4 regions of the Bacillus sp. 01N45 genome follow, and region 3 is predicted to be linked to each of the others. Evidence: riboswitches for the same ligand, from Rfam matches in the RefSeq annotation. Region 3 holds a riboswitch; each other region holds the start of a gene.
The links. Region 3 has a riboswitch for S-adenosylmethionine ahead of mtnW (2,3-diketo-5-methylthiopentyl-1-phosphate enolase). Riboswitches for the same ligand answer to the same signal wherever they lie in the genome.
Positions count from the first base shown of each region.

Region 1: another riboswitch for S-adenosylmethionine. It lies ahead of AC1DMU_RS15685 (bifunctional O-acetylhomoserine aminocarboxypropyltransferase/cysteine synthase); the one in region 3 lies ahead of mtnW (2,3-diketo-5-methylthiopentyl-1-phosphate enolase).
Region 2: another riboswitch for S-adenosylmethionine. It lies ahead of AC1DMU_RS08845 (Na+/H+ antiporter NhaC family protein); the one in region 3 lies ahead of mtnW (2,3-diketo-5-methylthiopentyl-1-phosphate enolase).
Region 4: another riboswitch for S-adenosylmethionine. It lies ahead of AC1DMU_RS02800 (bifunctional homocysteine S-methyltransferase/methylenetetrahydrofolate reductase); the one in region 3 lies ahead of mtnW (2,3-diketo-5-methylthiopentyl-1-phosphate enolase).

Region 1 covers NZ_JBFTQW010000006.1:94,238-97,396, forward strand. Annotated here, with positions in the region: gene AC1DMU_RS15675 (YjjG family noncanonical pyrimidine nucleotidase) at 1-208, shown strand, start outside; gene AC1DMU_RS15680 (chloride channel protein) at 249-1,481, opposite strand; SAM riboswitch class I at 1,796-1,900, shown strand; gene AC1DMU_RS15685 (bifunctional O-acetylhomoserine aminocarboxypropyltransferase/cysteine synthase) at 1,993-3,159, shown strand, end outside.
Region 2 covers NZ_JBFTQW010000003.1:213,365-216,523, reverse strand. Annotated here, with positions in the region: gene gltP (glutamate/aspartate:proton symporter GltP) at 1-1,027, shown strand, start outside; gene AC1DMU_RS08850 (ribonuclease FAU-1 family protein) at 1,094-1,612, shown strand; SAM riboswitch class I at 1,733-1,838, shown strand; gene AC1DMU_RS08845 (Na+/H+ antiporter NhaC family protein) at 1,933-3,159, shown strand, end outside.
Region 3 covers NZ_JBFTQW010000001.1:339,604-342,762, forward strand. Annotated here, with positions in the region: gene AC1DMU_RS01680 (aminotransferase class I/II-fold pyridoxal phosphate-dependent enzyme) at 1-1,026, shown strand, start outside; SAM riboswitch class I at 1,091-1,196, shown strand; gene mtnW (2,3-diketo-5-methylthiopentyl-1-phosphate enolase) at 1,261-2,505, shown strand; gene AC1DMU_RS01690 (2-hydroxy-3-keto-5-methylthiopentenyl-1-phosphate phosphatase) at 2,502-3,159, shown strand, end outside; gene AC1DMU_RS01695 (methylthioribulose 1-phosphate dehydratase) at 3,158-3,159, shown strand, end outside.
Region 4 covers NZ_JBFTQW010000001.1:527,515-530,673, reverse strand. Annotated here, with positions in the region: gene metI (cystathionine gamma-synthase/O-acetylhomoserine thiolyase) at 1-999, opposite strand, end outside; SAM riboswitch class I at 1,159-1,268, opposite strand; SAM riboswitch class I at 1,473-1,582, shown strand; gene AC1DMU_RS02800 (bifunctional homocysteine S-methyltransferase/methylenetetrahydrofolate reductase) at 1,653-3,159, shown strand, end outside.

The DNA.
Region 1 (3,159 bases), on a different contig from region 3:
TGTTTTTGAACGAATTCCTAATTTTTCCCCTGAAGAAGGGCTCATTATTGGGGATTCGTTAAGTGCTGATATGAAAGGTGGATATGTAGCGGGAATTGATACTTGTTGGTTTAATCCAGAAAAGAAATCAAATAATAGCGAGATTGTGCCAACATATGAAGTACAAAATTTTGAAGAGTTATACGCGTTATTGAAGCAACGTGTGTAATAAAAATAGGCAGTGGAACTTTTGTCCCTACTGCCTATTTTTATTCGTTTGCAGCTTCGTTATTTTTAGGAAGTGGAAATGCATTACCAATCGCTGCCGCTCCAAGCATCGGTAATAGTAAATTGAGCGGGAAAAACATGAGTAATAGTAATGTTATAGCAATTGGTTTTCTTAATGCATAGCTTGAAATTGCTGTCGTGACGATGGCTACCGAAGCGATTGGATCTATCGGGATAATGGAAGCTATAGCATATCCGATACTAGATCCAGCAAATATAATTGGGAAAATATGTCCACCGCGCCAACCTGTATTTAAACAAACGGCAGTAATACATAATTTTAAAACACCTGAAAGAAGTAGTACCCAGAAAGATAAATGACTCCATTCAACGACTAAATCTTTTAATTGATGTTCTCCTGAGAATAACGTGTACGGGAGAAAAGTTCCTGTAATTCCTAATAAAATACCACCGATAATTCCAAGTGATAGTTTGTATTCCCTGAAGGGATGGATTAATTTCTCTAATGTGAATTCAAATTTGAAATAAAAGAAACCAACTATAGCACCAATACTAGCAAGTGGTAGAAAGGCGATCCATTCATTAAGAGAAAGGGAACCTTCCCCAAAATCAACGATAAAGGATCCGCGATTATCGAATTTACTAAGTAATAAATAAACGGAAAAGCCAGCGAAAGTGGTAGCTAAATATACAATTGCTTTTTTTCCTTTAGAAAATTCGTTAATTTGCTCACCCTCATTTTCATTTGGAGCTAAATAACCGAATAATGGCGCGTTAAAAATTACACTTAAAGTAGCGCCAATTCCAACCTCTGTTAGTTCATTCATTCCTTTTAAGGCAAATGTAAAGCGATCCCCTACCCATGTACAAAGTCCACCGATAATTCCAACAAGTGCTGCTTCGGGACCTAAGCTAGCTCCAAATATTAAAACGATAATCGCAGTTAAAGTAGCTTTATGTACAAAACGGTATTCAATTCTACCAGTTTTTTTATATTCACCCATCACTTCCGGCATAAGACGTGGATATATGCCGAAGTATTTTTGGGTTAAACCAACGAGAATACCACCGATAGTTGTTACACAAATAGTGTAATACGGGGGAGAAGAGAAAATAGTAGGTAAGTATCCCCAAATAAAGTGAATGCCGATATTTATTGTAACTAAAAATAGCCAGACTGTAGCTCCTACTATAGAGCCTAAAAGAATGCCGTATAGGACGAGTATATAGTGCATGTCCTTTGTGTTTGTCATGTTATACCTCCGTTATGTAAGTTTTAATGTCGAAAGGATTAAATATGCTACTGTGAAAGGAATATGTATAGTATCTTTTTGAGAGGTGGGCTTATTCAATATATTGAGGTCTCGTGAGAATTTGAAATGTATACAGTTAAACTACTTACTTAATTTTATATAGTAATCGTGGGTTTTAAAAGGTCTTTTTCAAATGGATATGGAATATATTTCTTTTGTTATGCATGTCAAATTCTTTGTATTTAATTTAGAACATTCAGAAAAACTGTTTGACATTAGGAAATTATTGCTATAAAATCAACGGTAATTGCATAGTCTTATCAAGAAAAGGTGGAGGGACAGGCCCGATGAAACCTTGGCAACAGCCGTATAACGGAATTGTGCCAAATCCTGCAGGTAATAATCCTGAAAGATAAGAAAGAGCCTTTAGAGCGTGTTTTCAAACTGCTCCTTTCTTGTTTTCAGGAAAGGAGCAGTTTTTTATTTTGTATAAAAGAAAGGAGAATGAGAGATGGGAGAATCATGGGGAAAAGGAACAATTTGTGTGCAAGGTGGCTATACACCAAAGAATGGTGAACCGCGTGTTTTGCCACTTTATCAAAGTACAACGTATAAATACGATACTTCAGATGATTTAGCAGCGCTATTTAATTTAGAGGCAGAAGGATATATATATACGCGTATTGGAAATCCTACTTTAGCTGCATTTGAGCAAAAGTTAGCGGATTTAGAGGGTGGTGTAGGAGCTGTTGCAACGGCTTCTGGGCAGGCTGCTATTATGCTTGCTGTTTTAAATATTTGTAGTAGCGGAGACCACTTGCTTTGTTCTTCCACAGTTTATGGCGGAACGTTTAATTTATTTGGAGTGAGTTTGCGTAAGCTTGGTATTGACGTTACGTTCTTTAATCCGAATTTAAGTGCTGATGAAATTGTGGCCCTTGCTAATGATAAGACGAAACTTGTTTATGCAGAGTCGTTAGGAAATCCAGCGATGAACGTTTTAAATTTCAAAGAATTTTCAGATGCAGCGAAAGAGTTAGAAGTACCTTTTATCGTGGATAATACATTAGCAACTCCTTATTTATGCCAAGCATTTGAGCACGGAGCAAATATTATCGTTCATTCTACGACGAAATATATTGATGGTCATGCAAGCTCTTTAGGCGGCATTGTCATTGACGGAGGGAACTTTGATTGGACAAATGGGAAATATCCTGAACTTGTTGAACCGGATCCAAGTTATCACGGCGTAAGTTACGTTCAAAATTTTGGTGCAGCAGCGTATATTGTGAAGGCACGTGTTCAATTATTAAGAGACTATGGAAACTGTATGAGCCCATTCAATGCGTATATTAGCAATATCGGCTTAGAAACGCTACATTTAAGAATGGAGCGTCATAGTGAAAATGCTCTCGCAGTTGCTAAGTGGCTTGCTAACCATGAACGTATTGAATGGGTGAATTATCCGGGATTAGATAGCAATGAAAATTACTCGTTAGCACAAACGTATTTGAAAAAAGGTGCTAGTGGTGTTTTAACATTCGGCATTAAGGGCGGATTAGAAGCAGCGAAAGAATTTATCGCAAATGTAAAACTAGCAACTCTCGTAACGCATGTAGCGGATGCACGAACTTGTGTTATACATCCTGCTAGCACAACGCATAGACAATTAAGTGCT
Region 2 (3,159 bases), on a different contig from region 3:
TATTACAACAATTGCAATTGTTGTTGGTCTACTGGTAGCGAATATTTTCCAACCAGGAAAAGGCGTGAATATGGATCAATTAACAAAGACTGATATTTCTAAATATGCAGAAACAACAGCTCAAGTACAAAGTCATTCGTTTGCAGATACATTTGTGAATATCGTTCCAACGAATATTATGAAATCATTGGTTGAGGGCGATATGCTTGCGATTATCTTCTTCTCTGTACTATTTGGTTTAGGAGTTGCGGCGATTGGTGAAAGAGGAAGACCGGTTCTTCAATTTTTCCAAGGTGTAGCAGATGCGATGTTTTACGTGACTAACCAAGTTATGAAATTTGCACCGTTTGGTGTATTCGCATTAATTGGTGTAACAGTTTCGACGTTTGGTTTATCTTCATTAATTCCATTAGGGAAATTAGTCATAGTTGTATATGGTGCGATGATTTTCTTCGTTGTAGTCATACTAGGACTTACAGCGAAACTATTTGGAATTAACATTTTCCAATTCTTTAAGATTTTAAAAGACGAGCTGATCTTAGCATATTCTACAGCAAGTTCAGAAACAGTTTTACCAAAAATCATGGAGAAAATGGAGAAATTCGGTTGTCCGAAAGCAATTACATCTTTCGTTATTCCGACAGGTTATTCATTTAACTTAGATGGATCAACTTTATATCAAGCAATTGCAGCAATTTTCTTAGCGCAAATGTACGGTATTGAATTATCCATTACACAACAAATTACATTATTACTTGTATTAATGGTTACATCAAAAGGTATTGCGGGTGTACCGGGCGTATCATTCGTTGTATTATTAGCAACACTTGGTACAGTAGGTATTCCAGCTGAAGGTTTAGCCTTTATCGCTGGTATTGACCGTATTTTAGATATGGCTCGTACAGCAGTTAACGTTGTAGGAAACTCTTTAGCAGCTGTAGTTATGTCTAAGTGGGAAGGTCAATATGACGCTGAAAAAGGACAAGCTTATTTGAAAGAGATTTCTGAAAAAGGTCAAGCAGCTTAATTATAATTTGAACAAGCTCTCACATAATATGTGGGGGCTTTTCTATATAGAAGGGGAGCGGACGTAATGAAACGTAAATATGGTGACGGTTCTTCGTGGAAGCGACTAATAGAGAAGGATTATACGGTTAAGCAAGTGGAAGAAGGAATGCTAGGAATATTAGAAATAAAAAAGGTAAGAGAACCTAGTTGTAAAGAATATGATAGTAAAGAACTTTGTATCGCAGGGAATCAATATACGTGGATTCAATATTTCATAGACGGGAAAAACTTTGCGATTACAGCTATGTTAGATGATCAGAAAAAATTAGTGCAATATTATATCGATGTGGCGAAAGAATATAAAATTGACGACCGTGGTTTACCGTATTTTGATGATTTATATTTAGATGTAGTGTTATTACCGAACGGTAAAATGTATATATTGGATGAAGATGAGCTAGAGGATGCTTATAAAAGTGGCGATGTTACAAAAGAAGAGTATGAGTTAGCTTGGTACACTACGAAATGGATAATAGATGCAATAAAAAATAGTGAATTTTATTGGATTTCAATATTGGAAGAAGAAATCAAAAAGTTAAAATGATTGTTGTATTCAAATTTTTGTATAATTACCAAAAAAATCTATACAAAAAATAATTGACTTTTGTTTTGTAAGCGAGTAAAGTTAGGGAAGAAATTATTATTAAAAAATAAATATGAAACCTTCTTATAAAGAGAGGCGGAGGGACTGGCCCTACGATGCCTCGGCAGCGGACTCGATTTCAGAGTGCTGTGCCAAATCCAGCAAGCATGTGCTTGAAAGATGAGAAGAGCGTTCCTTATAGATGTATAAGACCTCTTCTCATTGGAAGAGGTCTTTTGTTATTCATTAGAAAAAGGTTGAAACTAGGGAGAGATGGTACTTTGAAAGAAACGAGAGGAAATGGTTTGGCTTTATTACCACTTGGGATATTTTTGGCGCTATTTATTGGTTCTGGAATTATTACAGGTGATTTCTATAAATTGCCGATACTTGTAGCAATTTCAATTGCTGTAGGAGTCGCTTTAGCAATGAATCGTAAAGAAAGTTTTAATGTAAAAGTAGAACGATTTGCTAAAGGTGCAGGGAACCCGGATATTATGATTATGGTTCTGATTTTTGTACTTGCAGGAGCATTTTCTGAAACAGCAAAAGGGATGGGCGGCGTTGATTCTACAGTTAATTTAGCGTTATCCATTTTACCGCAAGGATTTATCGTAGCTGGAATTTTTGTTATAGGGGCATTTATTTCATTAGCGATGGGAACTTCAATGGGAACAATTGCTGCATTAGCACCAATTGCTGTAGGTATTAGTGGGCAAACTGATATCTCTATTGCACTTACGATGGCTACTGTTGTTGGTGGGGCGATGTTTGGGGATAATTTATCATTTATTTCAGATACAACAATCGCAGCTGTACGTTCACAAGGAACAGAAATGAAAGATAAGTTTAAAACGAACTTTTTAATTGTATTACCAGCAGCTATTATTACAGTTGTACTATTAGTAATCGTTACTTTAGGAAGTGACACGCAGATTAAAGCGCATAGCTTTGACTGGATAAAGATTTTACCGTATGCAGGAGTACTTATTACAGCATTGCTTGGTTGGAATGTACTTATTGTGTTAACTGGTGGAACTGTACTATCCGGCGTTATAGGTCTTTTAGATGGGAGTTACACGTTAGAGAGTTTCTTTAAAAGTGTAACGACTGGAATGGGCGGTATGATGGAGTTAGTATTACTTGCTATTTTAATTGGTGGTATGGTCGAACTGATTCAATATAATGGTGGTATTCAATATTTAATGAATATTTTAACTCGTAACATTCGTTCGAAAAAAGGAGCAGAGTTCGGTATCGCTGGCTTAGTGAGTATGACGAATATGTGTACAGCGAATAATACGATTTCTATTATTTTTACAGGTCCACTTGCGAAAAACATTGCAGATCAATATGAAATTGATCCTCGTAAATCAGCGAGTGTATTAGATCTTTTCTCATGTTGTGTGCAAGGGTTAATTCCGTATGGTGCGCAAATGTTAACGGCAGCAGGATTTGCGGCGTTATCTCCGATTGAATTGTTACCATATGCGTTTTATCCTATCTTA
Region 3 (3,159 bases):
GTAAAAGCTTTACAAGATGCTGCTGAAAAGACCATTCATCATAAATACCCACCATTTCGCGGACACGAAAGTTTAAAAGAAGCCGTGGCAACATTCTATCAACGCGAATATGATGTAGTAGTAAATCCAAAAACAGAAGTTGCTATTTTGTTTGGTGGAAAAGCTGGATTAGTAGAATTACCACTTTGTTTTACAAACCCTGGTGATACTATTCTCGTTCCAGATCCAGGCTATCCAGATTATTTATCAGGAGTTGCTTTAGCAAAAGCACAATTTGAAACAATGCCGCTTATTGCAGAAAATAATTTTTTACCAGATTATACAAAAATTGATGCCGCTACCGCTAAGCATGCAAAGTTAATGTTTTTAAACTATCCAAATAATCCTACCGGTGCTACTGCATCAAAAGGTTTCTTTGATGAAACCATTCATTTTGCTAATGAACATAATATATTAGTCGTTCATGATTTTGCTTACGGTGCTATTGGATTCGATGGTCAAAAACCTGTTAGTTTCTTGCAAGCAGACGGTGCTAAAAATACAGGTATTGAAATTTACACTCTATCGAAAACTTTCAATATGGCTGGATGGCGCATCGCTTTTGCTGTGGGGAATGAAAGTGTGATTGAGACAATTAACTTATTACAAGATCATATGTATGTTAGTATTTTTGGTGCAGTTCAAGATGCTGCCCGCGAAGCACTATTAAGTTCACAGTCTTGCGTAATAGACCTTGTAAATAGTTACGAATCTCGAAGAAACGCTCTTGTTTCAGCTTGTCACTCAATTGGTTGGAATGTAGACATTCCAACAGGCTCATTCTTTGCATGGCTTCCTGTTCCGAAAGGATATACATCTGAGCAATTTTCTAATATTTTACTAGAAAAAGCACACGTTGCAGTTGCTCCTGGTGTTGGATTTGGTGAACATGGCGAAGGGTATGTCCGTGTTGGTCTCTTGCATACAGAAGATAGATTAAGAGAAGCCATTAATCGAATTGATAAATTAAATTTTTTCAAAAAGTAATTGACAACATGAAAAATATCTGACAAAATTCAGTTATCTTAAAAATTTAAACATTTCTAAATACTTCTTATCAAGAGCAGGTGGAGGGACGAGCCCGACGAAACCCGGCAACCGATCTACAATTGTAGACACGGTGCTAATTCTCGCAGCATTATGCTGACAGATAAGGAGCTGGTTGTAAAAAAACCTCTCCTTAGCTGAGAGGTTTTTTTATTTAACTAGGAGGTTTTAACAATGAGCGGAATTATAGCAACGTATTTAATCCATGATGATTCACATAACTTAGAAAAAAAAGCCGAGCAAATTGCACTCGGTTTAACAATTGGCTCTTGGACTCATTTGCCACACTTATTGCAAGAACAATTAAAACAGCATAAAGGCAACGTCATTCATGTTGAGGAACTAGCTGAACAAGAACATACCAATTCGTATTTACGTAAAAAAGTTAAACGCGGGATTATTAAAATCGAATATCCTTTATTAAACTTCAGTCCGGACTTACCAGCAATTTTAACAACTACATTCGGAAAGCTATCACTTGATGGTGAAGTGAAATTAATCGACTTAACATTTTCAGACGAGTTAAAACAATATTTCCCTGGTCCAAAATTCGGGATAGATGGTATTCGAAATCTTTTACAAGTGCATGAGCGTCCCCTTTTAATGAGTATTTTTAAAGGAATGATTGGACGAAATATTGGGTATTTAAAAACGCAATTACGCGATCAAGCAATTGGTGGTGTAGATATAGTAAAAGATGATGAAATATTATTTGAGAATACATTAACACCACTTACGAAACGCATTGTATCTGGAAAAGAAGTTTTACAATCCGTATATGAAACATACGGACATAAAACGTTATATGCCGTAAATTTAACAGGACGAACTTTTGATTTAAAAGAAAATGCGAAACGCGCAGTGCAAGCTGGGGCAGATATTCTATTATTTAATGTATTTGCTTACGGACTAGATGTACTACAATCACTTGCAGAAGATGATGAAATCCCAGTTCCTATTATGGCACATCCTGCTGTAAGTGGTGCTTATTCATCATCCAAGTTATATGGAGTTTCCTCTCCATTATTACTAGGAAAGCTACTACGTTATGCTGGGGCTGACTTTTCATTATTCCCATCTCCATACGGAAGTGTTGCACTAGAAAAAGAGGAGGCTCTTGCCATCTCAAAACATTTAACTGAAGACGATGCATTTTTCAAGAAGAGTTTTTCTGTTCCGTCTGCTGGTATTCACCCTGGTTTCGTTCCCTTTATTGTACGAGATTTCGGTAAAGATGTTGTTATTAATGCTGGCGGCGGGATACATGGACATCCGAGTGGGGCGCAAGGGGGCGGTAAAGCTTTCCGTACTGCAATTAATGCTACTTTGCAAAATACACCACTCCATGAAGTAGATGACATAAATTTGCATAGTGCACTACAAATATGGGGAAATCCCTCTCATGGGGTGAAATTATGAGTATTCAAGTATTTTGTGATTTCGATGGCACGATTACAAATAATGATAACATTATGTCCATTATGGAAAAATTCGCACCACCAGAAGCCGAAGGAGTAAAGAATAAAATTTTATCACAAGAGCTGTCTATTCAAGAAGGTGTTTCTCAATTATTTCAATTAATACCTACTAGTCTACACGATGATATGATTCAATTTTTAATAAAAACTGCTGAAATCCGTAGTGGTTTTTATGAATTTATACAATTTGTAAATGAAAATAACATTTCTTTTTACGTTATATCAGGTGGAATGGATTTCTTCGTCTATCCACTCTTACAAGGAATCATTCCAAAAGAGCAAATTTACTGTAATGAAACAGACTTTTCAAGTGAATTCATTACAGTTAAGTGGCCTCATCCTTGTGATCATCATTGTCAAAATCATTGCGGATTATGCAAATCATCTTTAATCCGTAAATTAAGTGATACGAATGACTTCCATATTGTGATTGGAGATTCAATTACTGATTTACAAGCTGCGAAACAAGCAGATAAAGTATTCGCTCGTGACTTCCTTATTACAAAGTGTGAAGAGAATTATATTGCTTATACACCGTTTGAAACATTTCACGATGTTCAAACCCAATTAAAACATTTGTTGGAGGTGAAATCAT
Region 4 (3,159 bases), 190 kb from region 3:
TGCTGTTCTGATTTCTTCAGGAATATCAGCGTGTGTTTGCGTTGCTGGATACGTCATTAAACTTTCAACACCACCAAGACTTTCAGCAAATGTAATTAAGGATAAAGATTGTAAGAATGGATTAATCCATGTTTCATCTTTCAGACGAAATGAGATCATGCCACCTCTTCCAGGATAAAATACATCTGTCACCCCGTCTTCATCATTTAAATAAGCAACAACTGCTTTTGCATTTTCTTCATGTTGTCTCATGCGAAGCGCTAACGTTTTCATACCACGAATTAATAGCCATGAGTCAAATGGACTTAAGACCGCACCAGAGGCATTATGATAATGAGCGATTTCCTCACAAAGTTCCTTTCCTTTTGCAACGACAAGTCCGCTTAGGACATCGTTATGTCCCCCTAAATATTTCGTTGCGCTATGAAGTACAATGTTGGCACCTTCTGTTAATGGCTGCTGTATATAAGGCGTATAGAATGTGTTGTCTACAATAAGAAGTAGTCCGTGTCTTTTCGCTACAGTTGCGACAGCGGCAATATCAGTAACTTGCATTAACGGATTAGTTGGAGTTTCTATGAAAATAGCTTTCGTTTCAGTTGTGATAGCTTGCTCAATTTGTTTAATAGATTGTGTATTTACGTATCTACATCGAACATTCCACTTTTTTTCGTGCTCAGAAAATAATCGATAAGTGCCCCCGTATAAATCTTCGGATACAATAAGTTCGTCTCCAGAACGGAATAGGGAGAGGACGAGGAGAACAGCTGCCATCCCTGAACTACAGGCATAACCTTGTTCACCATATTCTAAGTCTGCGATTGCCTGCTCTAAAAGACCACGAGTTGGATTGCCAGTTCGTGAATAGTCAAAGCCAGTAGAGTTACCAATTCCTTCATGACGATAAGCAGTTGAAAAATAAACAGGTGGGTTAACAGTTCCTGTTGTAGTTTCGCTCCGGTTTCCGATTTGTGCTAGTTTTGTTTCAATAGTTGACATGTGAAAATTCCTCCTTTTTAAATTAACAATTAAGTGAATGTAAAGTGAAACTTTAATCAGTGAGGGGGGCATCCCCCACTGATTATTAGCTCTCACCAATCGGGGTAAAATAAAAAAAGCCTTCTAAAGAAGAAGGCTTTCGGTTTGAATAGAGTCTTCTTCTCATCTGTCAAATCTTTCACAATTTGCTGGAATTAGCACCTTATTAACAAATGTTAATGGTTGCTGAGGCGTCATAGGGCCAGTCCCTCTACCTCTCTAGATAAGAATGTTCGTATGAAATTTTTATTATGTTTTTAACTTTACAACAAAAGATAATTGAATTGCAACTTTATTTTAAATAATTTTTATTTTTCCGCAAGTGTCATTGACTTTTGCATTTGTGCATGCTAAATTTATTAAAAAATTAACAAACATTGTTAAAAGGGGAACGTATTTCCTTTTAGCTACATAAATAAAATAATAAAGACAAACTCTTATTGAGAGCGGTGGAGGGAAAGGCCCTGTGAAACCCAGCAACCTTCAAACGAAATGTTTGAAACGGTGCTAATACCTGCAAAACGAATGTTTTGCATAATAAGAGGAGGAACAATTATGTCCCCCTCTTCAAAGTGAAGAGGGGGTTTTTATATTGATAGAAATGAGGGAGATTTGTGAAATTACTAGATTTATTATCAAAAGGAATTGTAATAGGTGATGGTGCGGTTGGGACGTTATTACATTCACATGGTTTGCAAAGTAGTTTTGAAGAATTGAATATATCTGATCCAGATTTAATTATATCGATTCATAAGCAATATGTAGCTGCTGGGGCTGATGTGATTCAAACAAATACGTACGGAGCAAATGAAGCGAAATTACGTATTTATGGTTTAGAAAATCAAGTTACTGAAATTAATAGAGCCGCAGTAAAACTGGCGAAAGCATCTGTTACAGACAGAAATGCAATTTTAGGAACAATTGGTGGTATGAAACATATCGGAGCTGTTACGACAACTGATATGGAAAGAGAATTTATGTTACTGGAACAGGCAAGTGCATTACTAGAAGAACAGGTTGATGGACTGCTATTAGAAACTTTCTATGATGAGTTTGAATTACTTCATGCTGTTCAGGTGTTACGAAAACAAACGAATATTCCAATTGTAGCTCAATTAGCATTGCATGAGGCAGGTACAACTCAAAATGGAAATGATGTAAATGAAATATTAAAACAGCTTTTAGATTACGGTGCAAATGTCGTTGGATTGAACTGTCAACTAGGGCCACTTCACATGACGGAAGCTTTTAAAATGATATCGATTCCGCAAAATGGCTACTTGTCAGCATATCCGAATGCAGGTCTCCCAAATTATGTGGAGGGACGTTACGTATATGAGGGAAGTCCAGCTTATTTCGAAGCGATGACACCGAAATTTATTGAGCAAGGTATTCGGTTATTAGGTGGTTGTTGTGGCACGACTCCAGAACATATTGAAAGTATGAAACGTGCAATTGCAAATGTTACACCTGTAATAGAAAAGGATACGATTCAAAGACCGAAAGTAGTTCATACACACGAGAAACGTTCAAAAGCTCATGTCACATTAGCAGAGAAAGCAAAAAAACAAACGACAGTAGTAGTGGAATTAGATCCACCGAAAACGTTAGATACGCAGCGATTTTTTGAAGGCGCAAGAGCATTGAAAAGAGCTGGGGCAGATGCTATTACTCTAGCAGATAATTCATTAGCATCGCCTCGCATCTCGAATATGGCAATGGGGGCATTATTAACGAAGCACGATATTCCGGTATTGACGCACTTAACGTGTAGAGACCATAACGTCATCGGACTACAATCTCATTTACTAGGCCTATCAGCGTTAGGTATGGAAGAGGTGTTAGCTTTAACTGGGGATCCAGCACGCGTTGGTGATTTTCCAGGTGCCACTTCTGTATATGATTTGTCCTCTATTGAGCTCATTAAAATGATTAAAGAAATGAACGACGGGCGCTCGATTTTAGGGAAATCAATTGGTCCAGCAACAAGGTTTTCAGTGGGAGGTGCGTTTAATCCGCATGTAAGACATTTAAAAGCAGCGGTTAAGCGAATGGAACGGAAAATAGATGCTGGAGCGGAATATTTCTTAACTCAGCCAATTTATGATATCGCGTTAATTG